Linked DNA regions of Variovorax paradoxus. The protein of the gene in region 1 interacts with the protein of each later gene in a pairwise test. Links are inferred from orthologs where the notes say so. Each region holds a gene or a part of one and is shown in the gene's direction. Other genes may lie near its edges.

Region 1 (14,112 bases):
GATCGCATCATCGAAGCCTGCAAGAAGACCGGCGCCGAGGCCGTGCACCCGGGCTACGGTTTCCTGTCGGAGAACGAAGCCTTCGCGCGCAAGGTCGAGGAAGAGGGCATTGCCTTCATCGGGCCGAAGCACTATTCGATCGCGGCGATGGGCGACAAGATCGCCTCGAAGAAGCTCGCGAACGAGGCCAAGGTCAACACCATTCCGGGCTGGAACGACGCCATCGAGACGGCCGAGCGCGCCGTGGAGATTGCCAACGACATCGGCTACCCGGTGATGATCAAGGCCTCAGCCGGCGGCGGGGGCAAGGGCCTGCGCGTGGCCTTCAACGACAAGGAGGCCTTCGAGGGCTTTACCTCGTGCCGCAACGAAGCACGCAACAGCTTCGGCGACGACCGAGTGTTCATCGAGAAGTTCGTCGAGGAGCCGCGCCACATCGAGATCCAGGTGCTGGGCGATTCGCACGGCAACGTGATCTATCTGAACGAGCGCGAGTGCTCGATCCAGCGGCGCCACCAGAAGGTGATCGAGGAAGCTCCGTCGCCCTTCATCTCCGACGCGACGCGCAAGGCGATGGGCGAGCAGGCGGTGCAACTGGCCAAGGCCGTGAAGTACCAGAGCGCCGGCACGGTGGAGTTCGTGGTCGGCAAGGACCAGAGCTTCTACTTCCTGGAGATGAACACGCGCCTGCAGGTGGAGCATCCGGTGACGGAGTGCATCACCGGCCTCGACCTGGTCGAGCTGATGATCCGCGTGGCGGCCGGCGAGAAGCTGCCGCTGACGCAGGCCGAGGTGAAGCGCGATGGCTGGGCCATCGAGTGCCGCATCAACGCCGAAGATCCGTTCCGCAACTTCCTGCCTTCCACCGGCCGGCTGGTGAAGTTCCAGCCTCCGACCGAGACCATGTTCGCGAGCGACACCGCGCACCTGAACGGCGTGCGGGTGGACACCGGCGTGTACGACGGCGGCGAGATCCCGATGTATTACGACTCGATGATCGCCAAGCTCATCGTGCACGGCAAGGACCGCCAGCATGCGATCGCACGCATGCGCGAGGCGCTCAACGGCTTCGTGATCCGCGGCATCAGCAGCAACATTCCGTTCCAGGCGGCGCTGCTGGCGCACCCGAAGTTCGTGGCGGGCGATTTCAACACCGGCTTCATCGCCGAGCACTACGGCAAGGGCTTCCACGCGGAAGACGTGCCGCACGCCGATCCGTCCTTCCTGATCGCGCTGGCCGCCTATGTGCACCGCCGCTATCGCGCGCGCGCATCGGGCATCAGCGGGCAGCTCGAAGGCCACGGCGTGAAGGTGGGCGAGCAGTTCGTGGTGGTGGAGCTGGGCCCCGAGGGCAAGCATGTGCACCACCCCGTTTCCGTCACCGACTTCCAGGGCAAGACCGGCGCGAGCGCGGTGGCCGTGGGCGGCAAGAGCTACAAGATCGACAGCAGCCTGGCGCTGGGCGCGATCCGCGTGCAGGGCATCGTCAACGACAAGCCCTTTACCGCGCAGGTGGAGCGCGGCGCGGGCAAGAACCCGCTGGCGCTGCGCGTGTCGCACGACGGCACGCAGCTCGAGGCGATGGTGCTGTCGCCGTTGGGCGCGCGCCTGCTTGAGCTGATGCCTTACAAGGCGCCGCCGGACCTCAGCAAGTTCCTGATGTCGCCGATGCCGGGCCTGCTGGTCGAGGTGTCGGTGCAGCCGGGTCAGCAGGTGCAGGCCGGAGAGAAGCTCGCCGTGATCGAGGCGATGAAGATGGAGAACGTGCTGTTCGCCACGCAGGACGGCGTGGTGGGCAAGATTTCCGCGAACAAGGGCGAGTCCCTCGCGGTGGACCAGATCATCATGGAGTTCAACTGATGGGTGCCAACGACCTGCAACAGGCGATCACGCTGCACCGGCCCGCCAAGGCGGCCGTTCCCAAGGCCACGGACCGCTGGTCCGTCGAGGCGATCCAGGCGCTGCTCGACAAGCCGTTGATGGACCTGCTGTTCGAGGCGCAGACCGTGCACCGCCAGCATTTCCCTGCTGGCGACATCGAGCTGGCCACGCTGCTGTCGGTCAAGACCGGCGGCTGCCCCGAGAACTGCGGCTACTGCCCGCAATCGGCCGAGTTCGATACCGGCGTGAAGGCGCAGAAGCTCATGGAGGTCGAGGAGGTGGTGCGCGCCGCGCAGGCCGCCAAGGACGCCGGCGCCACGCGCTTCTGCATGGGTGCGGCATGGCGCGCGCCGAAGGACCGCGACGTGGAGAAGGTGGCGGTGCTGGTCGAGGCCGTGAAGGGCCTGGGCATGCAGACCTGCGCCACGCTGGGCATGCTGGAGCCGCACCATGCGCACCAGCTCAAGGCCGCTGGCCTGGACTACTACAACCACAATCTCGACACCGCGCCCGAGTACTACACCGACGTGGTCGACACCCGCACCTACCAGGAGCGGCTCGACACCTTGGCCAACGTGCGCAGCGCGGGCATCAGCGTGTGCTGCGGCGGCATCGTGGGCATGGGCGAGCAGCCGGTGCACCGCGCGGGGCTGATCGCGCAGCTGGCCAACCTGAATCCGTATCCGGAATCGGTGCCCATCAACAGCCTGGTGCGCGTGCCCGGCACGCCGCTGGCCGATTCGGACCCGGTCGATCCCTTCGACTTCGTGCGCATGATCGCGGTCGCGCGCATCACCATGCCGACCGCGCGCGTGCGGCTTTCGGCCGGGCGCCAGCAGTTGGGCGACGCGGTGCAGGCGCTGTGCTTCATGGCCGGCGCGAATTCGATCTTCTACGGCGACAAGCTGCTCGTCACCGGCAACCCCGACGTGGAGGCCGACACGGTGCTTCTGCGCAAGCTGGGGCTCAATGCCCGGCAGGTCGAGGAGCAACCCGAAGGTTGCGCCGCATGACCGCCGCCACCGCACGCCCTTTCAAGGTGCTGGGCATCCAGCAGATCGCCATCGGCGGGCCCGACAAGCTGCGGCTGCAGAAGCTGTGGGTCGACATGCTGGGGCTCGAGGTCACGGGCACATTCAAGAGCGAGCGCGAGAACGTTGACGAGGACATCTGCGCGATGGGCGTGGGCCCGTTCAAGGTCGAGGTTGACCTGATGCAGCCGCTGGACCCCGAGAAGAAGCCGGCCGTTCACACGACGCCGCTGAACCACGTGGGCCTGTGGATCGACGACCTGCCCAAGGCCGTCGAGTGGCTGACGGCGCAGGGCGTGCGCTTTGCGCCGGGCGGCATCCGCAAGGGCGCGGCCGGTTTCGACATCTGCTTCCTGCACCCGAAGGCGAACGACGAGTTCCCGATCGCGGGCGAGGGCGTGCTGATCGAGATGGTGCAGGCGCCGCCCGAAGTCGTCGCGGCATTCGGCGCGCTCGCGGCTACGCGTTGAGCACCTTCTTGATGGGCGGCTTCACGTCCGAGCGCTGAGGCGGCAGCATCGCCTGGTGCTCGCGCGCCGGGTTCAGGATGATTGAGGTGGCCGTTTCCGTGAGGATGCAGAATTTGGTGACCACGGCATCGAGGTGGCTCACGTCGATCACCGCGATCTCCAGGATCCAGCTGTCTTCGCCGGTCACGTTGTAGGCATTGACGCATTCGGGCGTCTGCTGCACCAGTTCGACCACGCGCGCGTAGTCGGCGCGGCCCACGCGGATGATGGCGCGGATGCCGTAGCCCAGCTTGCCCAGGTTCACCGTGGCGCGGTAGCCGCTGATGACGCCCGCGGCCTCCAGCTTCTTCACGCGCTCGGTCACGGCGGGCTGGCTCAAGTGCACGCGGCGGCCGAGTTCGGCCATGGTCAGCCGCGCATCGTTCTGCAGTTCGGCCAGGATGCGGGTGTCGTGCGCGTCCAATGAGGGGTTCAAGGCGAAGTCCATGCAACTCCTTTAAATCGACGGTTGGGGGAGGGCAGAACCATGAAAGTCGCATGGATGCCGGAGGTCGGCTTTCATACCATGGCTGCCGCCCCATACCAACAAGAGACTTCCCTCGAACATGTCGACCCTTGCTTCTCCCGCCGGCGCCGCATCCGCCGCGCGTTCCGGATTGCCGCCGCTGCTGTGGCTGTGCCTCGCCGCCACCTGGTTGGTCTGGGGCTCGACCTACCTCGCGATCAAATACGCGCTCGTCAGCTTTCCGCCGTTCCTGCAGATGGGCTCGCGCTTCCTGTGCGCGGGCGTGCTGCTCGCGGTGTGGATGCGCTGGCGCGGCGCGCCGTGGCCATCGCCGGTGCAATGGCGCAATGCCTTCGTCGTCGGCGCGCTGATGCTGGGCGGCGGCATGGGCGGCACGGCCCATGCCGAGGTGTCGATCGGCTCGGGGCTGGTGGTGGCCTTCATCGCCGTCATTCCGCTGCTGATCGCGCTGCTCAACCTGATCTGGGGCGTGAAGCCCTCGCGGCTGGAGGCCGCGGGCATCGCGCTGGGGCTCGTCGGGGTGCTGATGCTCACGCAGGGCAACGGCTTCCGGTCGTCGCCTGAAGGCCTGCTGGCCATCTGCATTGCCTGCGTCTGCTGGTCGCTTGGCAGCGTGCTGAGCCAGCGCAGCCTGCCGCTGGCGCCCGGTGCAATGGGTTTCGCGAGCGAGATGCTGTGCGGTGGCGTGGTGCTGATGGGGCTGGCCGCCGTCTCAGGCGAAACGATGAGCTGGCCCCTGCGGGCCGAGGCCGCGGCCGCGTGGGTCTACCTCGTGGTGTTCGGCTCGCTGATCGCCTTCAATGCCTACATGGTGCTGCTGGCCAGGGCGCCGGCCGCGCTGGCATCGAGCTACACCTTCGTGAATCCGGTGATCGCGATGCTGCTGGGCGTGTGGATCGCCAACGAGACGGTCACGCGCTTCGAGTGGTACGCCGTGGGCGTGGTGCTGGCGGGCGTGCTGTTGCTGCTTTTAAGGCGAAGAGCCTGAGATTCACTTCCCGAAACACCGCGGAACCGGCTTTGCCGGGCCGCAGGTGTTGCCCCCGGTAGGGGGAAGGAGAAGCGACACGAAGTGCGCGAAGCCTGGGGGCGAGTCTTTGTTATGCGCCGGGGCGGCGCCAGATAGCCAGGGTGGCCGCCAGCAGCCACATGCCGGCCGCGCAGCCGCGGTTCATCGCCTTCACGCCGCGCTGAGAAAGAAAGCGCACGGCCTGCGTGCCGGCGCCGGCATAGGCCAGCATGACGCAGGTGTCGAGCGCGACGAACACGCTGCCCAGCAGCAGGTACTGCGGGCCCTGCGGCTTCGCGATGTCGACGAACTGCGGCAGGAAGGCCGCGAAGAACAAGACAGTCTTGGGGTTCGACAGCGCCACGGCCAGGCTGCGCAGCAGCGCGATGCGGCCGTGCGGGCGAACTTCGAGCGGTGACTTGGCCAACGCGGCACCGAGGTCGGTTGCCTCGCTGCGCCATAGCTTGACGCCCAGCCACACGAGGTAAGCCACGCCGGCGACGCGTATCGCGTTGAAGAGCCATTCCGAAGCCGCCAGCAGCGAACCCAGCCCGAGCGCGACGACCGCGATCAGCGTGATGCTGCCGAGCGACGCGCCCGCGATGCCCCAGCTCGCGCGGCGCATGCCGCCCTCGATGCCGTTGGACAACGCCAGCAGCATCGTCGGTCCCGGAATCAGGGCCAGCGCGAGCGATGCGACCACATAGATGAGCAGGGTGTCGAGGGTCATGGCTTGTTGGCGGCCTGCGCGCGTTGTTGCGAAGCGGCGCGGGCCCGCGCCAGAGCCGCTTCGACGATGGCGCGCTTGCGCGCGCTGGCGTCCTGCGGAGCGTCGGCCTCGGGCGGCTTCTCCGCGAGGCGGGCGTCGGTGTTGCGGTGTTTTCCGTGCAGGTCGTAGCGGCGTCGCGCGCTCGCGGCCTGCTCTGCGGACCAGGCTTGCCAGCCGGTGCTGCCGGGCGTTTCGACCTCGAGCGAGATGCAGTCGACCGGGCAGACCGGAATGCACAGCTCGCAGCCCGTGCAATGGGCTTCGATCACCGTGTGCATGCGCTTGTTGATGCCGACGATGGCGTCGGTGGGGCAGGCGTCGAGGCACAGCGTGCAGCCGATGCACCAGGCCTCGTCGATGACGGCCATGGCGCGCGGGCCTTCGATGCCGCATTCAGGGTCGAGCGGCAGCGGCGCCCGGCCCGTGAGCCGCGCGAGCCGCTCGATGCCTTCGGCACCGCCGGGCGGGCACTGGTTGATGCCGGCCTCGCCGTCGGCCACGGCCTGGGCGTAGCTCGCGCAATCCGGGTAGCCGCAACGTGTGCACTGCGTTTGAGGCAGTGCGTCGTTGATGCGTGCGGCGAGCCCGATCACTTTGGGAATGGCGCGCGCTTCAGCGCGGCGCGGCGCTGGTGCCGGGCTTCTTGCGCGCGGCCGGCTTCTTCACGGCGACGGTCGTGGCCGTTTTAGCCGCGGCCTTCTTGGCGGCGACGGCCGCGGGAGCCGGCGCCTTGCGAGCCGGCTTCACCGTGTCTTCGGCGGCCAGTGCGTCGCGGGCGCTTGCGCGGCGTTGCGGCTGGTCGTTGGCCTCGATGAATTTCTGCATCTTCGGGTAGACCAGTTCGCGCCAGCGGCGGCCGCTGAAGATGCCGTAGTGGCCGGCGCCCTTGACTTCGTAGTGCTCGCGCTTGGCGTCGTCGATGCCGGTGCACAGGCTGTGCGCGGCTTCGGTCTGGCCCGAGCCGGAGATGTCGTCGAGCTCGCCCTCGACGGTGAGCAGGGCGGTGCCGTGGATGTCCTGCGGGCGCACGCGCTCCACCTTGCCGTCGGGATCCTTGACGTCCCAGGTGCCGTTGACCAGGTCGAACTCCTGGAATACGGTGCGGATGGTCTCGAGGTAGTAATCGGCGTCCATGTCGAGCACGGCGTTGTACTCGTCGTAGAACTTGCGGTGGGCCTCGGCGCTGGCGTCGTCGCCCTTGATGAGGTCCTTGAAGTAGTCGTAGTGGCTGCTTGCGTGGCGGTCGGGGTTCATGGCCACGAAGCCGGTGTGCTGCAGGAAGCCCGGGTACACGCGGCGACCTTCACCGGGGAAGCCTTGCGGCACGCGGTAGATCACGTTGTTCTCGAACCACTCGAAGCTCTTGTTCATCGCGAGGTTGTTGACCGCCGTGGGCGATTTGCGCGCGTCGATGGGGCCGCCCATCATCGTCATGGTGAGCGGCAGCGGCTCGCCGCGGCTGGCCATGAGCGACACGGCCGCGAGCACGGGCACGGTGGGCTGGCACACGCTCACCACGTGGCAGTTGCCGTACTCGGCCTGCAGCAGGCGGATGAACTCCTGCACGTAGTTGATGTAGTCGTCGAGGTGGAACTCGCCGTCCGACAGCGGCACCAGGCGCGCGTTCTTCCAGTCGGTGATGTAGACCTTGTGGTCCTGCAGCATGGTGCGCACGGTGTCGCGCAGCAGGGTGGCGTAGTGGCCCGACAGGGGCGCGACGACCAGCACCACGGGCTGGCTCTTGAGCGTCTTGAGGATATCCGGCTCGTCGGTGAAGCGCTTGAAGCGGCGCAGCTCGCAGAAGGGCTTGTCGAGCGCGATGGCTTCCTGGATGACGACGTCGGCGCCGTCGACCTTCACCGACTTGATGTTGAATTCGGGCTTCTCGTAGTCCTTGCCGAGGCGGTAGAGCAGGTCGTAGCCTGCGGCCATGCGCTGGGCCATCGGCAGCTGGCCCCACACGGCGCCCTGGCCGTAGAGCTTGGAGGCTGCCTGGGCGAAGTCCGAGAACGGCTCCATCAAGGAACGCTGGGCTTCGTAGAGTTGATAGAGCATCGCTGATCTTGGAGTGGAATGTTGCGGTGCAATATATCAGCGCATTCGCTGCGTTGCAGGGGGCCTAACCCCTACACCGACCCCGCTGCGAGGGTCCTTTTGCCTATGAGCGTGAAGGAATCGTCGCTGGGACGGATTCCCTCACACTTTGCTGTCACCTAGATGACTTTGGCGATCGACGCGCAGACGTGGTCGATGTTCTTGCTGTTGAGCGCGGCCACGCACATGCGGCCGGTGTCGGTGCCGTACACGCCGAACTCATTGCGCAGGCGCACCATCTGGTCCTTGGTCAGGCCCGAGTAGCTGAACATGCCGATCTGGGTGGTGATGAAGCTCATGTCTTCCTTCACGCCGGCGGCTTTCAGGCCGTCGACCAGCTTCTGGCGCATGGCCTTGATGCGCACGCGCATTTCGCCCAGTTCCTTTTCCCAGAGGGCGCGCAGCTCGGGGTTGCCGAGCACTGCCGCCACCACGGCGCCGCCGTGCGTGGGCGGGTTGCTGTAGTTGGTGCGGATGGCGATCTTGAGCTGCGACAGCACGCGGCCGGCTTCTTCCTTGCTGGCGCACAGCACCGACAAGGCGCCGACGCGCTCGCCGTACAAGCTGAAGCTCTTGGAGAAGGAGGTCGAGACGAAGAAGGTCAGGTCGGCTTCGACGAACTTGGCGACGGCGGCGCCGTCTTCCTTCAGGCCGTAGCCGAAGCCTTGGTAGGCCATGTCGAGGAAGGGCACCAGGCCCTTGGCCTTGACGGCGGCGACCACCTGGTCCCATTGGGCGGCGGTGATGTCATAGCCGGTAGGGTTGTGGCAGCAGGCGTGCAGCACGACGATGGTGCCGGCCGGCGCCGCGTTCAGGGCGGACAGCATGCCGTCGAAGTTGACGCCGCGCTTGGCCGCGTCGTAGTAAGGATAGCTTTCGACTTCGAAGCCGGCGTTGGTGAACAGCGCGCGGTGGTTTTCCCAGCTCGGGTCGCTGATCAGGACCTTGGCGGAGGGGCTGAGCTTCTTGAGGAAGTCGGCGCCGACCTTCAGGCCGCCGGTGCCGCCGATGGCCTGGATGGTGGCCACGCGGCCCGAGGTGACTGGTTCGCTGTCGGCACCGAAGACCAGCGCCTTGACGGCGTTGTCGTAAGCCACGATGCCGTCGATGGGCAGGTAGCCGCGCGCGGTGGGCGCTTTCATCATGTTCTGTTCTGCGGCCTGCACGCACTGCAGCAGGGGCAGCTTGCCGTTGTCGTCGTAATAGACGCCGACGCCGAGGTTGACCTTGTTGGGGTTGGTATCGGCTGCAAATTGCTCGTTGAGGCCGAGGATCGGGTCGCGCGGTGCCATTTCGACCGCGGTGAACATAGACATGGAAAGGTCCTTTGGGATGAAAGCTTCGCTGCAACCGGACTAGGCTTTATGCTTTCCGGTTGCCTTGAATTTTACCGGCGCGAGCGCCACCTGTCGGGAACAGCCATGCCAGACAACAACGAAGCCATAGCAGACCTGAAGAAACTGGACCCGATCGGCCCCGCGAAACAGGGTGAATTCATCAGGTACCCCGACTCCCCGTTCGAGCTCTTCCAGCCCTATCCGCCGGCGGGCGACCAGCCCAAGGCCATCGAAGGGCTGGTGGAGGGCGTGATCGACGGCGAGGTGTTCCAGACCCTGCTGGGCGTGACCGGCTCGGGCAAGACCTACACCATGGCCAACGTGATCGCGCGGCTGGGTCGCCCGGCCATCGTGTTCGCGCCCAACAAGACGCTTGCGGCGCAGCTGTACAGCGAGTTCCGCGAGTTCTTTCCGAAGAACGCCGTCGAGTACTTCGTCAGCTACTACGACTACTACCAGCCCGAGGCCTACGTGCCGCAGCGCGACCTGTTCATCGAGAAGGACTCGTCGATCAACGAGCACATCGAGCAGATGCGGCTGTCGGCCACCAAGAGCGTGCTGGAGCGGCGCGACACGGTCATCGTGGCCACGGTGAGCGCGATCTACGGCATCGGCACGCCCGAGGACTACATGGAGATGCGGCTGATAGCCCGCGTCGGCGACAAGGTCGGGCAGCGCGACCTGATCTCGCGGCTGATCCGCATGCAGTACCTGCGCAACGAGCAGGACTTTGCCCGCGGCACCTTCCGCGTGCGGGGCGACACCATCGACGTGTTTCCGGCGGAACACAGCGAGCTGGCGATCCGTTTCGAATTGTTCGACGACGAGATCGAGTCGCTGCAATTGTTCGACCCGCTCACAGGGCGCATCCGGCAGAAGGTGCCGCGCTTCACGGTGTATCCGTCGAGCCACTATGTAACGCCGCGCGACAAGGTCATGGCGGCGGTCGAAACCATCAAGATCGAACTGGCCGGACGGCTCAAGGAGCTGGTGGGCGCGGGCAAGCTGGTCGAGGCACAGCGGCTTGAGCAGCGCACCCGTTTCGACCTGGAGATGCTGGCCGAAATCGGCCACTGCAAGGGCATCGAGAACTACACGCGCCATCTGTCGGGCGCCGCGCCGGGCGATCCGCCGGCCACGCTCACCGACTACCTGCCCAAGGACGCGCTGATGTTCCTCGACGAGAGCCATCAGATGGTCGGCCAGCTCAGCGCCATGTACAACGGCGACCGGGCGCGCAAGACCACGCTGGTCGAATACGGCTTTCGCCTGCCAAGCGCGCTGGACAACCGGCCGCTCAAGATGGAAGAGTTCGAGGCGCGGGTGCGCCAGTGCATCTTCGTGTCGGCCACGCCGGCGCAGTACGAGAAGGACCATGCCGGCAACGTGGTCGAACAACTGGTGCGGCCCACGGGCCTGATCGATCCCGAGGTCGAGGTGCGGCCCGCCACCCACCAGGTGGACGACGTACTGGGCGAGATCCGCGTACGCGTCGAGAAGAACGAGCGCGTGCTGATCACGACGCTGACCAAGCGCATGTCCGAGCAACTGACCGATTACCTGGGCGACAACGGCGTGAAGGTGCGCTACCTGCACAGCGACGTCGACACCGTCGAACGGGTGGAGATATTGCGCGACCTGCGCCTGGGCACCTTCGACGTGCTGGTGGGCATCAACCTGCTGCGCGAGGGGCTGGATATTCCCGAGGTGTCGCTCGTGGCGATCCTCGATGCCGACAAGGAAGGCTTCCTGCGCGCCGAGCGCTCGCTGATCCAGACCATCGGCCGGGCCGCGCGGAACCTGAATGGCAAGGCCATTCTTTATGCCGACCGCATGACCGACTCGATGAAGAAGGCCATCGACGAAACCGAGCGTCGCCGCGCCCGCCAGATCGCCCACAACGAGGCCAACGGCATCACGCCGCGCAGCATCGTCAAGCAGGTGCGCGACCTGATCGACGGCGTCTACAGCGAGAAGACGGGCAAGGAAATGGCCAAGCTCGACCTGGAGCGCGCCAAGGTCGAGGACATGAGCGAGAAAGACATTGCCCGGGAAATCAAGCGGCTCGAAAAGCAGATGCTGGAGCACGCCCGGAACCTCGAATTCGAGAAGGCGGCCCGTGTGCGCGACCAACTGGCGCTGCTGCGCGAGCAGGCTTTCGGGGCTGCCGGCGGCGACAACATCGCGCTCTAGTCGCGTTAGTTCAAACGTTCGCGTTCTTCAAGCGGGCGGCGCTGGGGTTTACCCCAGCAGAGTCCGGGGGCTTCTGTTATACTTGAGCGAAATACTCAACAACAAGAAAAGAACTTCGCGATGAAGGACCGACTCCTACCGGCTGGTTCACCAGCGTCAGGGGTCGGGCAGGGCGGAGACGAGGTCACCGCGGTCCAGGACCACGGTGTCATTTCAACGGTAAGCACTTGAAGGAGCTTGCGATGCGTCTCACTACCAAAGGCCGTTTTGCGGTCACGGCAATGATCGATCTGGCGTTGCGTCAGAACACCGGTCCGGTCACGCTGGCTGCGATCAGCCAACGGCAACAGATTTCGCTGTCCTACCTCGAACAGCTGTTCGGCAAGCTGCGCCGTCACGAACTAGTCGAATCGACCCGTGGCCCCGGTGGCGGCTACAGCCTTGGCCGCAAGGCTGCGGACATCACCGTTGCCGACATCATTGTTTCCGTCGATGAACCCATCGACGCCACCCAGTGCGGGGGCAAGGAAAATTGTCTGGGCGAAGCCGGCCGCTGCATGACGCACGAGCTCTGGGCTTCGCTGAATCAGCGCATGGTCGAGTTCCTCGATTCCGTCACCTTGCAGAAGCTGGTTGACGACCAGATCGCCAAGGGCGTGCAGATCGAGAACAAGCCGGTCGTCAAGCGCGCGATCTCGGCCCAACCGGTGGTCAAGCCGATTCGCGTGAACGCGCCGAATTCGGTGTTCGCCCTCGGCAACGCCTTCGCGAAGTCCTGAGACCTCCTTCGAGACTTCTGATTCCCGGCGGCGCCTTCGGGCGCCGGCACGAGCAGCAGCCCAGATCAAAAAACAACCCCCACGCCAGCACGAGCCAGCCATGGACGTAACTCCTCATTTCCCGATCTATCTCGATTACGGCGCCACCACGCCGGTCGACCCGCGTGTGGTCGACGCCATGATTCCCTGGTTGCGCGAACACTTCGGCAACCCGGCGTCGCGCAGCCATGCATGGGGCTGGGAGGCTGAAGAGGCGGTCGAGAAGGCGCGCGGCCAGGTGGCCGAGCTGATCAATGCCGATCCGCGCGAAATCGTCTGGACGTCGGGCGCGACCGAATCGATCAACCTCGCGCTCAAGGGCGCGGCCCAGTTCTACAAGGGCAAGGGCAAGCACCTGATCACGCTGAAGACCGAGCACAAGGCCGTGCTCGACACCATGCGCGAACTGGAGCGCCAGGGCTTCGAAGTGACCTACCTCGACGTCGAGGAAAACGGTCTCGTCGACCTGGAGAAGTTCAAGGCGGCCATTCGCCCCGACACCATCCTGGCCAGCGTGCTGTTCGTGAACAACGAAATCGGCGTGATCCAGGACGTGGTCGCGCTCGGCAATGCCTGCCGTGAAAAGGGCGTGATCTTCCACGTCGACTCTGCCCAGGCCACCGGCAAGATCGACATCGACATCACGAAGCTGCCCATCGACCTGATGAGCCTGGCTTCGCACAAGACCTACGGCCCCAAGGGCATCGGTGCGCTGTACGTGCGCCGCAAGCCGCGCATTCGCCTCGAAGCGCAGATGCACGGCGGTGGCCATGAGCGCGGCATGCGCTCGGGCACGCTGCCCACGCACCAGATCGTCGGCATGGGCGAGGCCTATCGCATTGCCAAGCTCGAGATGCACAAGGACATCGAACACGCGCGCCGCCTGCAGAAGCGTCTGCTGGACGGCCTGAAAGACGTGGAGCAGGTGTTCATCAACGGCGACCTCGAGCACCGCGTGCCGCACAACCTGAACATGAGCTTCAACTACGTCGAAGGCGAGTCGCTGATCATGGGCATCAAGGGCCTGGCGGTGTCGTCGGGTTCGGCCTGCACCTCGGCCAGCCTGGAGCCCAGCTACGTGCTTCGCGCCCTGGGCCGCAGCGACGAACTGGCTCACAGCAGCCTTCGCATGACCATCGGCCGTTTTACGACCGAAGAAGAAATCGACTACGCCATTTCGACCATCAAGCACAACGTTGCCAAGTTGCGCGAGCTGAGCCCCCTGTGGGAGATGTTCCAGGACGGCGTCGACATCAGCACGATCCAGTGGTCGGCCCACTGACGCAGGCCCGCACCAGGCTCCACGATTGAACAAAGTTTGAGAGGTACACCATGGCATATTCTTCCAAGGTCATCGACCACTACGAAAATCCCCGCAACGTCGGCTCCTTCGAAAAGGGCGACGACTCGGTAGGCACCGGCATGGTCGGCGCACCGGCTTGCGGCGACGTGATGAAGCTGCAAATCAAGGTCAACCCGGAAACCGGCGTGATCGAAGACGCCCGCTTCAAGACCTACGGCTGCGGCTCGGCCATCGCCTCGTCGTCGCTCGTGACCGAATGGGTCAAGGGCAAGACGCTCGACGAAGCGGCTGCGCTCAAGAACGCGCAGATCGCCGAAGAACTGGCGCTGCCGCCCGTGAAGATCCACTGCTCCATCCTGGCCGAAGACGCCATCAAGGCAGCCGTGAGCGACTACAAGGCCAAGCACGGCGTCAAAGCGACTGAAGCCGAAGCTGTTCACTGACATGGCCGTCACGCTGACCGAAGCCGCTGCACGGCACGTCACCCGTTACCTCGGCAAGCGAGGCAAGGGCGTGGGCGTGCGGCTGGGCGTGAAGACCACGGGTTGCTCCGGCCTGGCCTACAAGCTCGAATACGTGGACGAACTGGCGCCTGAAGACGTGGTGTTCGAAGACCATGGCGTGAAGGTGCTGGTCGATCCGAAGAGCCTGGCCTACATCGACGGCACGCAGCTCGACTTC
Region 2 (14,748 bases), 3.7 Mb from region 1 along the record:
GGCAGCGGATGACCGTCTCGCCGGCGGCATCGACCCGGGTGTCACTTTGCATGGCGGTCCACCGTTTCCTGGATGAGCTGCCTGTCGATGGTGGGCAGCGGCTGGCCGGGGTTCTGGCCGGTGGGCATGCAGTTGAGCAGGCCGCGCGTGTAGGGATGCTGCGAGCGGAACAGGTCCTTCGCGGCGCACGACTCCACCACCTGGCCGCGGTACATGACCAGCACGCGGTCGCAGAAGTGCGCCACCATCTTCAGGTCGTGGCTGATCATGAGCAGGCCCATGCCGCGCTTGCGGATCTCGCGATCCATCATCTCCAGCACCTGGCCGCGCACCATCACGTCGAGCGCGGAGGTGGGCTCGTCGGCGATGAGCAGGCCGGGCTCGGCGATCATCATCGCGGCGATCATCACGCGCTGGCCGATGCCGCCGGACAGCTGGTGCGGATAGGCGTCGTGCACGCGCTCGGGGTTGTCCACGCCCACGGTCCGCAGCATCTCCAGCACCCGGTCGCGCGCCTGTGCGGGCTTGAACACGCCGTGCAGCAGGCCCGCCTCGGCGATCTGCCTGCCGACGCGCAGCACCGGGTTGAGCGAGAACTTCGGGTCCTGCAGCACCATGCCGATGCGGCGCCCGCGAATCGCGCGCCAGCCCGAAGGCGTCTGCCGCAGCAGGTCGGCGCCGTCGTAGGCCATGCGGCTTGCCGTGGCGCGGCCGGGCGAACGCACCAGGCCCAGGATGGCGCGCGCGGTCATCGACTTGCCCGAGCCCGACTCGCCCACGATGCCGATGCGCTCGGCGCCCATCCGCAGCGACAGCGACTTCACCACGTCGACCGGCCCGCTGGCGGTCGGGTAGGTCACCGTGAGATCTTCGATGAGGAGCTCAGCCATTCTTCGGGTCCAGTACGTCGCGCAAGCCGTCGCCCACGAGGTTGAAGGCCAGGCTGCCCAGCAGGATGGCCACGCCGGGCACGGCCGCCACCCACCACTGGTCGAAGATGTACTGCCGGCCGGTGGAGATCATGGCGCCCCACTCGGACATCGGCGGCTGCGCGCCCAGGCCCAGGAAGCCCAGGCCGGCGGCCGTGAGGATGATGCCCGCCATGTCCAGCGTGACGCGCACCACGGTGGAGGGCAGGCAGATCGGCAGCAGGTGGCCGAACAGGATGCGCGCGGGGCGCAGCCCCTGCACCCTGGCCGCCTGGATGAAGTCGCTGCCGCGCACGGTGCGCGTCTCGGTGCGGGCGATGCGCGCATAGGCCGGCCATGCGGTGATGGCGATGGCGATCACCGCGTTCACGATGCCCGGCCCCAGCACCGCCACGAGCGCCAGCGCCAGCACCAGCCGCGGGAAGGCCATGAAGATGTCGGTGACGCGCATCAGCAGCGTGTCGATCCAGCCGCCGAAGTAGCCCGCGCACATGCCCAGCAGCAGCCCCAGCGGCGCCGACAGCAGCGCCACCAGCGACACGATCAGCAGCGTGGGCCGCGTGCCGTAGATGACGCGGCTGAGCAGGTCGCGCCCGAGCTGGTCGGTGCCCAGCCAGTGCGCGGCGCCCGGCGGCAGCAGCCGCTGCTGCACGTTCTGCGCGTTGGGATCGAAGGGCGCCAGCCACGGCGCGAACAGCGCCGCCAGCACCATCGCGGCCAGGATGACCAGGCCGAACACCATGGCCGGGCTGCGCACCGTGCGCAGCCCCATGCGATACCAGCGCCCGCAGCGCGCCTGGAAGGCCGACGCGGGCGCCTCGCTGAGCCACCAATCCTGTCGAAGCATCATGACCTGGCCCTCGGGTCCATCAGATAGCCGAGCACGTCGGACGCGGTGTTGAGCACCACGAAGCACAGGCCCACCAGCAAGGTGCCACCGAGCACGGCGGCCACGTCGGCGCTGAAGAGCGCGTTGGTCACGTACAGCCCGATGCCGGGCCAGGAGAACACCGTCTCGGTCAGCACCGCGCCTTCGAGCAGCACCGCATACGACAGCGCGATCACCGTGACCAGCGGCGCGGCCACGTTGGGCAGCACGTGGCGCACCAGCACCTGCAGCTCCGACGCGCCCTTGACGCGCGCCGTGAGCACGTATTCCTTGCCCAGCTCCTCGAGGAAGAAGGCCCGCGTCATGCGCGAGATGTAGGCCAGCGAGAAATAGCCCAGCAGCGCGGCCGGCAGCACCAGGTGCGACAGGCCGTTGCGGAAGGCTTCGCCGTTGCCGGCGCGCAGCGTGTCGACCAGCACCAGGTTGCTCCAGCTGTCGACCGTGTACTGGTAGATGTCGTCCAGCCGCCCCGGCCCGCCGACCCAGCCCAGCCTGGCGTAGAAGATCAGCAGGCCGACCAGCCCGAGCCAGAACACCGGCACCGAGTAGCCCAGCAGCCCGACCAGCCGCAGCAGCTGGTCGATCCACCGGTTGTGCTGGTGCGCCGCCAGCATGCCCAGCGGCACGCCGAACACCACGCCCAGCAAGATGCCCAGCGTGGCCAACTCCAGCGTGGCCGGGAAATATTGGCGCAGGTCTTCCAGAACCGCGCGGCCCGTCGTGGTCGAGCGACCCAGATCGCCCTTTGCCGCGTCGGCCACGTAGCGCACGAACTGCGTGGCGATCGGCTGGTCCAGGCCCATGCGCTGGCGGGCTTCCTGGTAGGCCTCGGGCGAGGCGCGGTCGCCGACCACCTGCAGCACGGGATCGATGGGCGCCGCCTTGCCGATCAGGAAGGTGACCAGCAGCAGCACCAGCAACATCAGGGCAAAGGACAGGCCGGACCGCAGCAGCGCGGCCGGAGCGACGAGCTTGCGCATGGCCGTGCCGCTACTTGGTGACCGCGTCGTACTTGATCAGGTCGGCCACCGTGCCCTGCACGTAGCCCTTGACGTTGCTGCGCAAGGCGACCCGGTTCTGTTCCTGGAAGGTGATGATGAACGGCGACCTGGCCTGCACTTCGCGCTGCAGGTCCTGGTAGGCCGCGGCGCGCTTGACGGGGTCGACCTCCTTCAGCGCCGCCATGGTCCTGGCCGACAGCTCCGGAACGAGCCAGGAGTTGCGCCACGTCGTGGTGCTCTGGTAGGCGCTGTCGCTGTTGTCCACGTTGTACGCGAACGACTTGGCGTTCGAATGCGGATCGAAGAAGTCGGGGCCCCAGTACAGCAGGATGGCCTCGTGTTTGCGGGCGCGGTAGCGCGTGAGCACCTGGGCGCCGGTGCCGGGCAGCAGGTTCAGCTTGATGCCCGCCTTGGCCATGGTGGCCTGCATCGACTGCGCCATGTCCATGAAGCGCTGCGCGTTGATCAGGTCCATGTCGATTTCCAGGCCCTTGATGCCCGCCTTGGCGAGGATGGCCTTGGCGCGCTCCGGGTCGGCCTTGTAGGGGTTGGTGGTCAGCGCGCCCGCGAAGCCCACCGGCAGGAAGGCCTGGTGCGTGCGCATCTGGCCCTTGAGCAGCTGCGTGGAGATGCCGTCGTAGTCCACCAGGTAGCGCATGGCTTCCCAGATGGCCGGGTTGCGCAGCTTCTCGTTCTTGAGGTTGAGCGCGATGAAGTGCACGGCGGCCGCGGGGAATTCCTCGATGCGCACGTCGGTGCGGGTCTTCAGCGCGTCGAGCTGGTCGGAGGCGAGGTCGCGGGCGATGTCGGCGTCTCCGGACTCGATCAGCAGGCGCTGCGTGGCGGACTCGGCCACGCTCTTGATCAGCACGTTGCCGGTCTTGGGCGGGTTGGCGGCCTTCTTGTTCGCCTCGAGCAACAGCACTTCCTTGGGCTTGTAGAGCTTCAGCTTGTAGGGGCCGCTGCCGGCGGAATTGCGGTTCAGCCACTGGTTGCCCAGGTCGCCCGCCTTCTCGTTGGCCAGCACCAGCTTCTCGTCGACGATGGCGCCCGGCCGCGCGGCCAGCACGCTCAGCACGTAGGCGGGGCCGAAGTCGCCGCTCCAGCCCAGCACCAGCGTGTCGGGCGCGGCGCCCTTGCGCGCCATCTGGTCGATGTTGTCGGCGGTCCAGCCCAGCTGGCTCAGGATGAAGGCCGGCGCCTTGTTCAGCTTCAGCACGCGCTTGAAGGAGAACACAACGTCGTCCGGACGCACCGGATTGCCGCTCTCGAACGCGGCGCCCTTGCGCAGCGTGAACTCGATGCTCTTGCCGTCGGCGGCCGGCTTCCAGGCCGAGGCCAGGCCGGGCTTGAGCAGCGTCGGATCTTTCGCGTCGTACTGCACCAGCCGTTCGTAGATGTTGGTCACCACCTCGCCGCTGGAGAACTCGAAGGCCTCGGCCGGATCGAGGCTCACGATGTCGTCGATGTTCTTGACCACCACCAGCGTGTCCTTGGGCGTGGCGGCCCACGCGGACAACGAGAGGAAGATGCCTGCGACTGCCGCGCAAATTCGAGGATTCAAGATTCGCTCCTGGAGAGGATGAGAAGGGGCAAGGAAGGAAAAAAGGACCGTGGAATCAGGCTGCGCGCCGCGCGAGCCATTGCTCGTAGAGGGCAAAGCCCTCGGCGGCCAGCGCGCGCGCCTCGATGCAGGCGTCGAGTACCGGGCCGGTGTAGGCGCCGGCTGCGTCCAGCAGGTTCAGGGTGCCCAGCATGCGGGAGCCGTCGAGCACCGGGATGTTGATGACCGCGCCGAGGCCGTTGCGCACGATGGCCGGCAGGTCGGAGAAGTGCGGGCCGAAGTCCTCGGGCCGGCTGGCCACGAAGCATTCGCCGCGCTCCATGAGGGCGGTCCACTCGGTGTGGTCGCGCGGCTTCTTGCCGTGCACAGGATAGGCCTCGGGCTGGGTGGTGAAGATGCGCTCGACGCTGGCTTCATCGGGCAGCACCCGGCTCACGGTGAGCAGCTTGTGGCCGATGCGCCGCTGGAGCAGGTCGCTCACGGCGGCGAAGGCGGCTTCGTGTTCGGGAACGGAATGGGCGTTCATGCTCACGCGTCTTTCTTCCTGGAGGGTCGGGTTCTTGCCTTGGCCTTGGCGGGCGGCCCGGACACCCTGGCCGGGGAGCCGTGGCTCTGGAGGTCGTCCGAGGCATGGGGGTCGTCGCCGTCGGTCTTGAACAGCGGCGCGGTACCGACCCACAGCGCCTTGGCGGGCTGGGCGAAGGGGTTCTCCCAGCAGTGCGGCGTGGTGGACGGCAGGTGCACGGAGTCGCCCTCGTCCAGCTGCACCTTGCGGCCGCCGAGCGTGTAGCGCAGGCTGCCGCTGAGGATGTAGACCAGCTCTTCCCCGGGATGGGTGATGGGCGTGGACTTGTGCTTGGCGGGAATCGTCACCACCAGGCCGTTGACGACGCTGCCCGGAAACTGCCCGCTGATGCGGTCGAAGGTCATGCCGCCCGACTGAAGCTGGAACGGCGAGCGCGCGCTCTGCGGAAAGTGATGGCCAGCGGCGTTGCGCGCCTGGAAGAAGTAGTCCAGCTCCAGGCCCAGCACCTGGCCGATGCGCATCAGCGCGGTGAGCGAGGGCGAGGCCAGATTGCGCTCCAGCAGCGAGATGTAGCCGATGCTGAGCTCGCTGCGCTCGGCCACTTCCGCCAGGCTCAGGTGCAGCAGCCGGCGGCGCGCCCGCAGGGCCTCGCCGATGTCGGCGAGAACCCCGGTTTCGCGGCCGTCCGGTGCGGCGCTTGCCGTCGGCGGCTCTTTGGGAGGCTGCGATTTTTTCATTTTTATGAAAAAGTGTAGCAGTCTCAGTAAAATTATTTTACTTTTTTAGCACCTCTTTTTAGCGATTCGTGCGGCGCGGCACGACCGGCCTTCAGGGCCGGATCAACGCCGCCAGCGCACGCGCCGAGGGCGATGCCTCGCGCCCCAGGTGCTCGATCAGGCTGCGCCGGTCGGCTTCCGTGCGCTGCTGCGACAGGAAGCGCTTGCCGGCCAGCGTGCGTATCTCGATCTCGAAGCCGCCGAGCCGCTGCGCGGCGCCGTCGACGAACTCGGGCGCAGCGTCGCCCAGGGACCATGCAGGGTCGCGCCCTTCTTCCTGCGATGCGGTGAGCGCGGCCAGGTGCGACACCACCCAGGCCGGATCGTCGATGAAGCGCAGCGTGCCCTGCGCCTGCACGGCCACGTAGTTCCAGCTCGGTGCCACCCGGCCGCTGCGCTGCCCGTTCACGTACCAGCGCGGCGAGATGTAGGCGTTCGGCCCCTGGAAGACGACGGTCGCGCCGCCGCCGTCCGGCATGCTGCCCCACAGCGAATGGCTCCTGGCGACATGGCCCCGCAGCGTGCCGAAGGGGCCGATGTCGCATACCTCGAGCGGCAGCAGGTTCGCCTGCGCCGTGCCGTCCGAGACGGTGAACAAGGTGGCCAGCGGATAGGCGCGCATGAGCCGCAGGAGTTCCGCGCGCTCCTCGATCGCGAAGAGAGGCTGTGTGTGCATGCGAAAAGTATCTCCGCCCGCCCTTGCGGCCGCTGTCGCGCCCAGGTCATCGGCGCCTCGGTTCCCACCCGTGCACGCTCCGGCTACAGTAGCTGCCCCAACCGGTCATCCAGCCCTTCTGCGGAGAGCCAGACACGGCCGCGAACACACACTCGAGAAGGAATCAGCCATGGGCGCCCAATGGAAAGCGAAACACAAGGACCTGGCAGCCAATGCCAAGGGCCGGTTGTTCGGCAAACTCGCCAAGGAAATCATGATGGCCGCGCGCAACGGCGCCGACCCGGCCGGCAACTCGCGCCTTCGCCTCGTGGTGGAGCAGGCCCGCAAGGTCTCGATGCCCAAGGACACGCTCGACCGCGCCATCAAGAAAGGCGCCGGCCTCACGGGCGAGGCGGTGCATTTCGAGCATGTGATCTATGAAGGCTTCGCGCCGCACCGCGTGCCGGTGATGGTCGAATGCCTGACCGACAACGTGAACCGCACCGCGCCCGAAATGCGCGTGCTGTTCCGCAAGGGCCAACTGGGCACCTCGGGCTCGGTGTCGTGGGACTTCGACCACGTCGGCATGATCGAGGCCGAACCCGCCAAGCCCGACGCCGACCCCGAAGTGGCCGCCATCGAAGCCGGCGCGCAAGATTTCGAACCGGCCGGCGAAGGCAATTCGTCGATCTTCCTGACCGACCCCACCGACCTGGACCTGGTGAGCCGCGCGCTGCCGGCCCAGGGCTTCACCGTGCTGTCGGCCAAGCTGGGCTACAAGCCCAAGAACCCGGTCGACCCGGCGAGCCTGAGCGCGGAAGACCTGGAAGAGGTCGAGACTTTCCTGGCCGCCATCGACGCGAACGACGACGTGCAGAACGTGTTCGTGGGGCTGGCGGGCTGAGGCCGCTTTTTTCCTGCTCCGGATGCTTGCCGGAAGATGCCTCTGTGGCGCCGTCCACTATGCGGTGGCCGATGAGTTCGGCTACGCGCTGAACTGCCACTGCAGCGACTGCCGGCGCGCCACCGGCTCTGCCTTCAAGCCCTTCGCGGGCATCGAGCGCGGCAAGTTCGCCATCACGCAAGGCGAAGACGCGTTGATGATCTACGGCGATAAAGATGCGGGCGACATGCACTGCGTCAGGTGCGGCTCGCTGCTCTGCTCGGTGGTGCGCGACGGGCGGTTCGTGCACGTCACGCTGGGCACGTTGGTCGACGCGCCCTCCATCCGGCCGACCGCGCACATCTTCGTAGGCTCGAAGGCGCCCTGGTTCACCATCACGGACGACCTGCCGCAGTACGAAGGCCATGTCGTGGACACCAGGCCGCGCGGCGACCCGACCTGACCGGCGGGCAAAGAAAAAGGCCCCTGCCCGGAGAGAGCAGAGGCCTTGCGACAACGAAACCGCGTCGGGGACGAATCAGAAGGGAATATCGTCGTCCATGTCGTCGAAGCCCGACGACGACTTGGCCGGTGCCTGGCGCGGAGCCGGTGCCGGAGCACGCGGTGCCGCCGCGGGTGCGCGGGGTGCGTATCCGCCGCCGCCGCCGCCGCCACCGCCATTGCCGCCCTGCGAGTAGCCGCCGCCACCGCCGCCTTGCGAGTAACCGCCGTCGTCCTCGGGACCGCCCGACGGGCCGCCCTGGCCCTGACGGCTGCCGAGCATCTGCATCTGGTCGGCGCGGATTTCGGTGGTGTACTTTTCGATGCCGTCCTTGTCGGTCCACTTGCGCGTGCGCAGGCTGCCTTCGACGTACACCTGCGAGCCCTTGCGCAGGTACTGGCCGGCGATTTCGGCCAGGCGGCCGTTGAAGACGATGCGGTGCCACTCGGTGGCTTCGCGCATTTCGCCGCTTTGCTTGTCTTTCCAGCGATCGGTGGTGGCCACTGTGACGTTCGCGACCTGATCGCCGCTCGGGAAGGTCCGCATTTCGGGGTCGCGCCCCAGGTTGCCGACGACGATGACTTTATTGACCGATGCCATATGCACTGCCCCTGATAAGTAGATGAAGGAGAAGGTTGAGAGGAACCCTCCATTGTGCCCGAAGGCGACCGGCCGGATTCCGTATCGGTGCCAGAATGGCCGTTCCGATGAACCGCGAACCCGACTTCCTCGAGCACCTGCGCGCCGAACTTTCCAGCGGCCGCGTCTGGCTCGACCGGGCGATCGTGCTGGGCTACGCCATCGCGGCCGGGCTTTTCGTGGTGGGCTTCACGCTCGCCAGCGACTGGGTCTTCGGCCAGTTCCACCGCTTCTACCGCGCCTGGCCCTGGGCCGTGCTGCTGACGACGCCGCTGCTCACGGCGGGCATCGTGTGGTTCACGCTGCGTTTCTTCCCCGGCGCGGGCGGCTCGGGCATTCCGCAGATCAAGGCGGCGCTGCACCCCGCCCTGCCGGAAGAGCGCCGCTTCTTCTTCGCGTCGCTGCGGCTCACGGTCGCCAAGATCGGCCTGGGCGCGGCGGGCTTCGCGGCCGGGTTGTCGATCGGGCGGGAGGGGCCTTCGGTACAGGTCGCGGCCGGGGTGATGCAGCATGCGCGGCGCTGGCTCTCGCCCAACACCACCATCGACGGCCGCGCGCTCTTGGTGGCCGGGGGCGCGGCCGGTATCGCGGCGGCCTTCAACGCGCCGCTGGCGGGCGTGGTGTTCGCCATCGAGGAGCTGTCGGGCCGGCTCGAGGCCCGCTCCAGCGGGCTGATCATCACGGCCATCGTGCTGGCCGGCCTGGTGGCGGTCTCGGCTTTCGGCAACACCAGCTACTTCGGCGTGATCCGCGTGCCCCGGCTGGGCTGGGACGCGCTCGGCCCCGGGCTGCTGGTCACGCTGCTCAGCGGCGCGGCCGGCGGGCTGTTCGCGCGACTGCTGACCGCCTCGCTCACCGGCGCGCCGGGGCGCTTCAACCGCTGGCGGGCGCGTTTCCCGGTGCGCTTCGCGGCAGCGGGCGGGCTGGCGGTGGCCGTCATCGGGCTGGTCACGGGCGGCGTCACCTTCGGCGCGGGCTCCGAGGCGGTCAAGCAGATGCTGCAGGGCCACGACGAGTTGACGCCGCTCTATACGGTGCTCAAGTTCGTCGCCACCTGGCTCACGGCCTGGTGCGGTGTGCCGGGCGGCATCTTCGCGCCGGCGCTGTCCATCGGCGCGGGCATCGGAGACGCGGTGTCGCAACTGGGCAGCAGCGAACTCGGCCCGGCGCTCATCGCCCTGGGCATGGCCGCCTTCCTGGCGGCGGTGACGCAGGCGCCGCTCACCGCCTTCATCATCGTGATGGAAATGGTCGACGGCCATTCGATGGTTCTGAGCCTGATGGCCGCGGCCATGCTGGCCAGCCTGGTCTCCCGCATGATCAGCCGCCCGCTGTACGACACCCTGGCCGAATACATGGTCGGGCGGGCCATCGGAGCCGCCGAACCGGTGCACCCGCCGCCGGAAGCCCCCGCGCCCAGGCCGCCGGAACCCGCCCGCTCGCCATGAATTCTCCGGCGGTCTATCATGTCCGGTTGCCCTCGGACGATCGCCCCCTTTGAATTCCAAAGCCACTGAACTAGCCGCGGCAGAAGCCGCTGAAGCAGCAGAACGCGCCCGCGACGCGGAACGCGAACGCGACGCCTACCTCGGCGCGGTGCTGGCGCAGCAGCGCATCAGCATCCGCGGCGCGCGCACCCACAACCTGAAGAACGTCGACCTCGACATTCCGCGCAACAAGCTGGTGGTCATCACCGGCCTGTCGGGCTCGGGCAAGTCGAGCCTGGCCTTCGACACGCTGTATGCCGAAGGGCAGCGGCGCTACGTCGAGAGCCTCTCGGCCTATGCGCGGCAATTCCTGCAGCTCATGGACAAGCCCGATGTCGACGTGATCGAGGGCCTGTCGCCCGCCATCAGCATCGAGCAGAAGGCCACCAGCCACAACCCGCGCTCCACCGTGGGCACGGTGACCGAGATCCACGACTACCTGCGCCTGCTGTACGCGCGCGCCGGCACGCCCTACTGCCCCGACCATCACCTGCCGCTGCAGGCGCAGACGGTGTCGCAGATGGTGGACGCCGTGCTCGCCATCCCCGACGAGCCGCGCCTGATGATCCTGGCGCCCGTGGCCCGCGAGAAGAAGGGCGAGTTCGTCGAGCTGTTCGCCGAGATGCAGGCCGCAGGCTACGTGCGCTTTCGCGTCGATGGGCAGACCTACGAATACAACGACCTGCCCAAGCTCAAGAAGACCGAGAAGCACGACATCGACATCGTCATCGACCGCCTGCGCGCGCGCCCCGACATGCAGCAGCGCCTGGCCGAGAGCTTCGAGGCGGCGCTGCGGATGGCCGAGGGCCGCGCCATCGCGCTCGAGCTGGGCGCCGAGGGCGCGCCCGACAAGGAACACCTGTTCAACGCCAAGTTCGCCTGCCCGATCTGCCACTACTCGCTGTCGGAGCTGGAGCCGCGCCTGTTCTCGTTCAACTCGCCGGTGGGCGCCTGCCCCAGCTGCGACGGCCTGGGCCACCGCGAGGTGTTCGACCCGGCGCGCGTGGTGGCCTTCCCGTCGCTGTCGCTGGCCAGCGGCGCCATCAAGGGCTGGGACCGCCGCAACGGCTACTACTTCAGCATGATCGAGAGCGTCGCCAAGCACTACAAGTTCGACGTCGACGCGCCCTTCGAGTCGCTGCCCGCATCGGTGCAGCAGGTGCTGCTGCACGGCTCGGCGGCCGAAGAGATCAAGTTCAACTACACCATGGAGTCGGGCAACTTCGCGGGCAAGAAGCTCACGAAGAAGCATCCCTTCGAAGGGATCATCCCGAACATGGCGCGGCGCTACCGCGAGACCGATTCGGTGATGGTGCGCGAAGACCTCGCGCGCTTTCGCAACCTGCAGCCCTGCCCCGACTGCGGCGGCTCGCGGCTGCGGCGCGAAGCGCGCAACGTGTTCCTGGTCGATGAATCGGCACGTCCCGCCGACGGCGGCGAGCCGCCGCGCATGGCGATCTTCGAGCTCAGCCACCTCACCTTGCGCGACTCCCTGGCCTGGTTCCAGACGCTCAAGCTGCGCGGCGCCAAGGCCGACATCGCCGACAAGGTGGTGCGCGAAATCGGCCTGCGCCTGAAATTCCTGAACGACGTGGGCCTGAACTACCTGAGCCTGGACCGCAGCGCCGAGACGCTCTCGGGCGGCGAGGCGCAGCGCATCCGCCTCGCGTCGCAGATCGGCTCGGGCCTCACCGGCGTGATGTACGTGCTCGACGAGCCCAGCATCGGCCTGCACCAGCGCGACAACGACCGCCTCATCGGCACGCTGAAGCATCTGCGCGACATCGGCAACAGCGTGATCGTGGTCGAGCACGACGAGGACATGATCCACGCCGCCGACCACGTGATCGACATGGGCCCCGGCGCCGGCGTGCACGGCGGCCGCGTGATGGCGCAGGGCACCTATGCCGAGGTGTCGGCCAACCCCGACTCGCTCACCGGCCAGTACCTGTCGGGCACGCGCAAGATCGAGGTGCCCAGGCACCGCACCGCATGGCTGCCGGTGGTGAGCAAGCCCGCCTTCAACGAAGGCAAGAAGCCCTCGCGCTTTCCGCAGAGCCCCGCCGCCGAGCGCCGCGCCGCGCGCGAGGCCGCCCACCTGGCCACGCAGACCGACCTGCAGGAGATCCGCGTGGTCGGCGCCACCGGCAACAACCTGAAGAACGTGAGCGTGGCCTTCCCGGTCGGCCTCCTGACCTGCGTGACGGGCGTCTCCGGCTCGGGCAAGTCGACGCTGGTGAACGACACGCTCTACACCGCCGTGGCGCGCACGCTGTACCGCGCGCATGAAGAACCGGCCGCGCACGAATCGGTGGAAGGCATCGAGTATTTCGACAAGGTCATCAACGTCGACCAGAGCCCCATCGGCCGCACGCCGCGCAGCAACCCGGCCACCTACACGGGCCTGTTCACGCCCATCCGCGAGCTGATGGCCGAGACCAACACCGCGCGCGAGCGCGGCTACGGCCCGGGCCGCTTCAGCTTCAACGTGGCCGGCGGGCGCTGCGAGGCCTGCCAGGGCGACGGCGTGGTGAAGGTCGAGATGCACTTCCTGCCCGACGTGTACGTGCCCTGCGAGGTCTGCCACGGCCAGCGCTACAACCGCGAGACGCTCGAGGTGCTCTACAAGGGCAAGAACATCGCGCAGATCCTGGAGATGACGGTCGAGACCGCGCACGAGTTCCTCAAGGCCGTGCCGACCATCGAGCGCAAGCTGCGCACCCTGCTGGACGTGGGCCTGAGCTACATCAAGCTCGGCCAGTCGGCCACCACGCTGTCGGGCGGCGAGGCGCAGCGCGTGAAGCTCGCGCTGGAACTCAGCAAGCGCGACACCGGCCGCACGCTGTACATCCTCGACGAGCCGACCACCGGCCTGCACTTCGCCGACATCGAGCTGCTGCTGAAGGTGCTGCACCAGCTGCGCGACGCGGGCAACACCATCGTCGTGATCGAGCACAACCTCGACGTCATCAAGACGGCCGACTGGCTGATCGACATGGGCCCCGAAGGCGGCGCCGGCGGCGGCACGGTGGTGGGCGAAGGCACGCCGGAAGACATCGCGGCGAACGAGGCGAGCCACACGGGGCGGTATCTGAAGCGGCTGCTGTAGCCGCCTCCGGGCCCGGAAAGACGCTCAGGTCGTCGTCTGCACGTGCAGGCGGCTGGTCTTGCAGCGGTGCAGCGCGCGGTAGTGCTCCAGCGGCCTGCCGTTGGCGCCGTAGGCGATCGACTCGATGCGCAGCAGCGGCTCCGGCGTGGGCAGGTTCAGCAACTGGCAGGTGTCGGCGTCGGGCAGCACCGCGTCGATCCAGCGTTCGGCGCGCACCAGGCGCAGGCCGTACTGGCGGCGCAGCACGTCGTACAGCGAGCGGTCGTCCAGGCGCGTGCGGTGCAGGCCCGGCGCCAGGTCGGCGGGCACCACGGTTTCCACCAGGAGGCGCAGTTCGCCGTCCACGCTGCGCAGGCGCTTGAGCGCCACCACCTGCGTGTCGTCGGTCAGCCCGAGCGAGGCGGCCTCCTGCTCGGTGGGCGCGCGCAGCTCCTGCGTGAGGATCTGCGTGCGCACCGAGCGGCCCTTGCGCTCCATCTCGTCGGAAAAGCCGAGCACGGTGGAGACGAAATCTTCATCCCGCTCGCGCGCCGACACGAAGGCCCCGCGGCCCTTGATCTTGTAGATGAGGTTGTTGCGCACCAGGTCGGCCAGCGCCTCGCGCACCACGATGCGCGAGATGCCGAACTGCTCGCCCAACTCGGCTTCGGACGGCAGCTTGGCGCCGATGGGCAGCACGCCCTGCAGGATCTGCAGGCGCAGCGCGTCGCGGAACTGGGCCCACAGGGGCGATTCGGAGCCACGGTCGAGCACGGTCGAGATTTCGGTCGGAGAGTTCACGTCGAGGGTTGGCCCAGGGCCTGAGGAGTCGTCAATGATGCATCGAAAGATGCGGGCGCTTCGGTGGCCACGGGCGAAAGCCGCACACCGTGGCGCTCGCGCAGCGCCCGCGCGCAGGCCTGCAGTTCCCTGCGTTCCTGGGCCGCGTCCCAGCCCAACGCCTCGGCGGCGATGCCCGCCATTTCGGCCAGCGCGGCGTCGGTGACGAGGCCGCGAATCGCCAGCAGCGTGCGGCGGATCACCAGGTCGTCGAGGTGCGCCACGCCGGTCTCGAGGCAGAGATACGAGATTTCGGCCACGGAGTAATCGGGCGCATGCCGCAGCGGCACGTCGCCGGAAGCACCGAGCCGCTGTGCCAACGGCAGCGCCTTGGAGCCGTAGCGGCGCAGCAATGCACGCGCACGCACCCGGTCCATGCCCGACGCCGTCACCATGCGGTCGACAAAGCGTTCCGTGGCCTGCGCATCGGCCGGCAGTTCCGCGCCGCCGCCGATGGCCATCAGCTCGGTCGACGCGGTGCGCGGGCGGCCCAGCTGCTTCAGCACTTCGTTGGTTGCCTCTTCGGCCAGCGCGCGGAAGGTGGTCCATTTGCCGCCGACCAGGCCGACGATGGGAATGTCGCGCGTCGCGCTCGGCAGGTCGACCACCACCGAATGGTCGCGCGAGATCTGGCCCGGCTTGTCGGCGTCGGAGCGCGCCAGCGGACGCACGCCGACGTACGTGTACACCACGTCGCCGCGGCCGAACGCGAGGTTCGGGAACACCTCGGTCAGCACCTCGAGCAGGTAGTCGACCTCGGCCGGCTCGGTGGCGATCTGGTCGGGGTCTTCCACCGGGATGTCGGTCGAGCCCACCAGCACGCGGTCGAGGAAGGGATAGACGATGCACACGCGCCCGTCCACCGCCTCGAAGTAGGCCATGCGGCCTTCGAGCGCATCGCGCAGCGCGGGGTGGTCGAGCACCAGATGCGAGCCCTTGGTGCCCATCACGCGCGAGCCCGCGCCGCCG

The links.
Region 2: the proteins of uvrB (region 1) and uvrA interact in binary tests that used the Escherichia coli proteins (3 or more experiments, as listed by UniProt). The link is inferred for Variovorax paradoxus from one-to-one orthologs.

The regions. Positions count from the first base shown.
Region 1 is NZ_CP091716.1:4,587,197-4,601,308, reverse strand. What follows is about bases 8,778-11,755. They hold uvrB (excinuclease ABC subunit UvrB), read left to right. Parts: upstream 8,778-9,201; coding sequence 9,202-11,310; downstream 11,311-11,755. Other genes in these bases: iscR (Fe-S cluster assembly transcriptional regulator IscR), read left to right, coding at 11,553-11,755; L3V85_RS21325 (amino acid aminotransferase), read right to left, coding at 8,778-9,096. In the rest of the region: L3V85_RS21365 (acetyl-CoA carboxylase biotin carboxylase subunit), read left to right, coding at 1-1,860; biotin synthase BioB, read left to right, coding at 1,860-2,894; L3V85_RS21355 (VOC family protein), read left to right, coding at 2,891-3,382; L3V85_RS21350 (Lrp/AsnC family transcriptional regulator), read right to left, coding at 3,372-3,869; L3V85_RS21345 (EamA family transporter), read left to right, coding at 3,988-4,896; L3V85_RS21340 (LysE family translocator), read right to left, coding at 5,009-5,647; L3V85_RS21335 (RnfABCDGE type electron transport complex subunit B), read right to left, coding at 5,644-6,279; L3V85_RS21330 (polyhydroxyalkanoate depolymerase), read right to left, coding at 6,299-7,741; more of L3V85_RS21325, read right to left, coding at 7,900-8,777; more of iscR, read left to right, coding at 11,756-12,089; L3V85_RS21310 (IscS subfamily cysteine desulfurase), read left to right, coding at 12,190-13,410; Fe-S cluster assembly scaffold IscU, read left to right, coding at 13,461-13,874; iron-sulfur cluster assembly protein IscA, read left to right, coding at 13,876-14,112. UniProt on the Escherichia coli protein: The UvrABC repair system catalyzes the recognition and processing of DNA lesions. A damage recognition complex composed of 2 UvrA and 2 UvrB subunits scans DNA for abnormalities.
Region 2 is NZ_CP091716.1:937,508-952,255, reverse strand. Bases 9,547-13,160 are described here. They hold uvrA (excinuclease ABC subunit UvrA), read left to right. Parts: upstream 9,547-9,861; coding sequence 9,862-12,960; downstream 12,961-13,160. Other genes in these bases: L3V85_RS04645 (GntR family transcriptional regulator), read right to left, coding at 12,985-13,160; L3V85_RS04655 (chloride channel protein), read left to right, coding at 9,547-9,812. Also shown: L3V85_RS04710 (ABC transporter ATP-binding protein), read right to left, coding at 1-52; L3V85_RS04705 (ABC transporter ATP-binding protein), read right to left, coding at 42-890; nikC (nickel transporter permease), read right to left, coding at 883-1,779; L3V85_RS04695 (ABC transporter permease), read right to left, coding at 1,776-2,798; L3V85_RS04690 (ABC transporter substrate-binding protein), read right to left, coding at 2,809-4,383; L3V85_RS04685 (hypothetical protein), read right to left, coding at 4,439-4,909; L3V85_RS04680 (helix-turn-helix domain-containing protein), read right to left, coding at 4,912-5,646; L3V85_RS04675 (FMN-binding negative transcriptional regulator), read right to left, coding at 5,738-6,361; L3V85_RS04670 (YebC/PmpR family DNA-binding transcriptional regulator), read left to right, coding at 6,531-7,244; L3V85_RS04665 (GFA family protein), read left to right, coding at 7,267-7,686; ssb (single-stranded DNA-binding protein), read right to left, coding at 7,762-8,325; more of L3V85_RS04655, read left to right, coding at 8,433-9,546; more of L3V85_RS04645, read right to left, coding at 13,161-13,740; L3V85_RS04640 (glycerol-3-phosphate dehydrogenase/oxidase), read right to left, coding at 13,737-14,748. UniProt on the Escherichia coli protein: The UvrABC repair system catalyzes the recognition and processing of DNA lesions. UvrA is an ATPase and a DNA-binding protein. A damage recognition complex composed of 2 UvrA and 2 UvrB subunits scans DNA for abnormalities.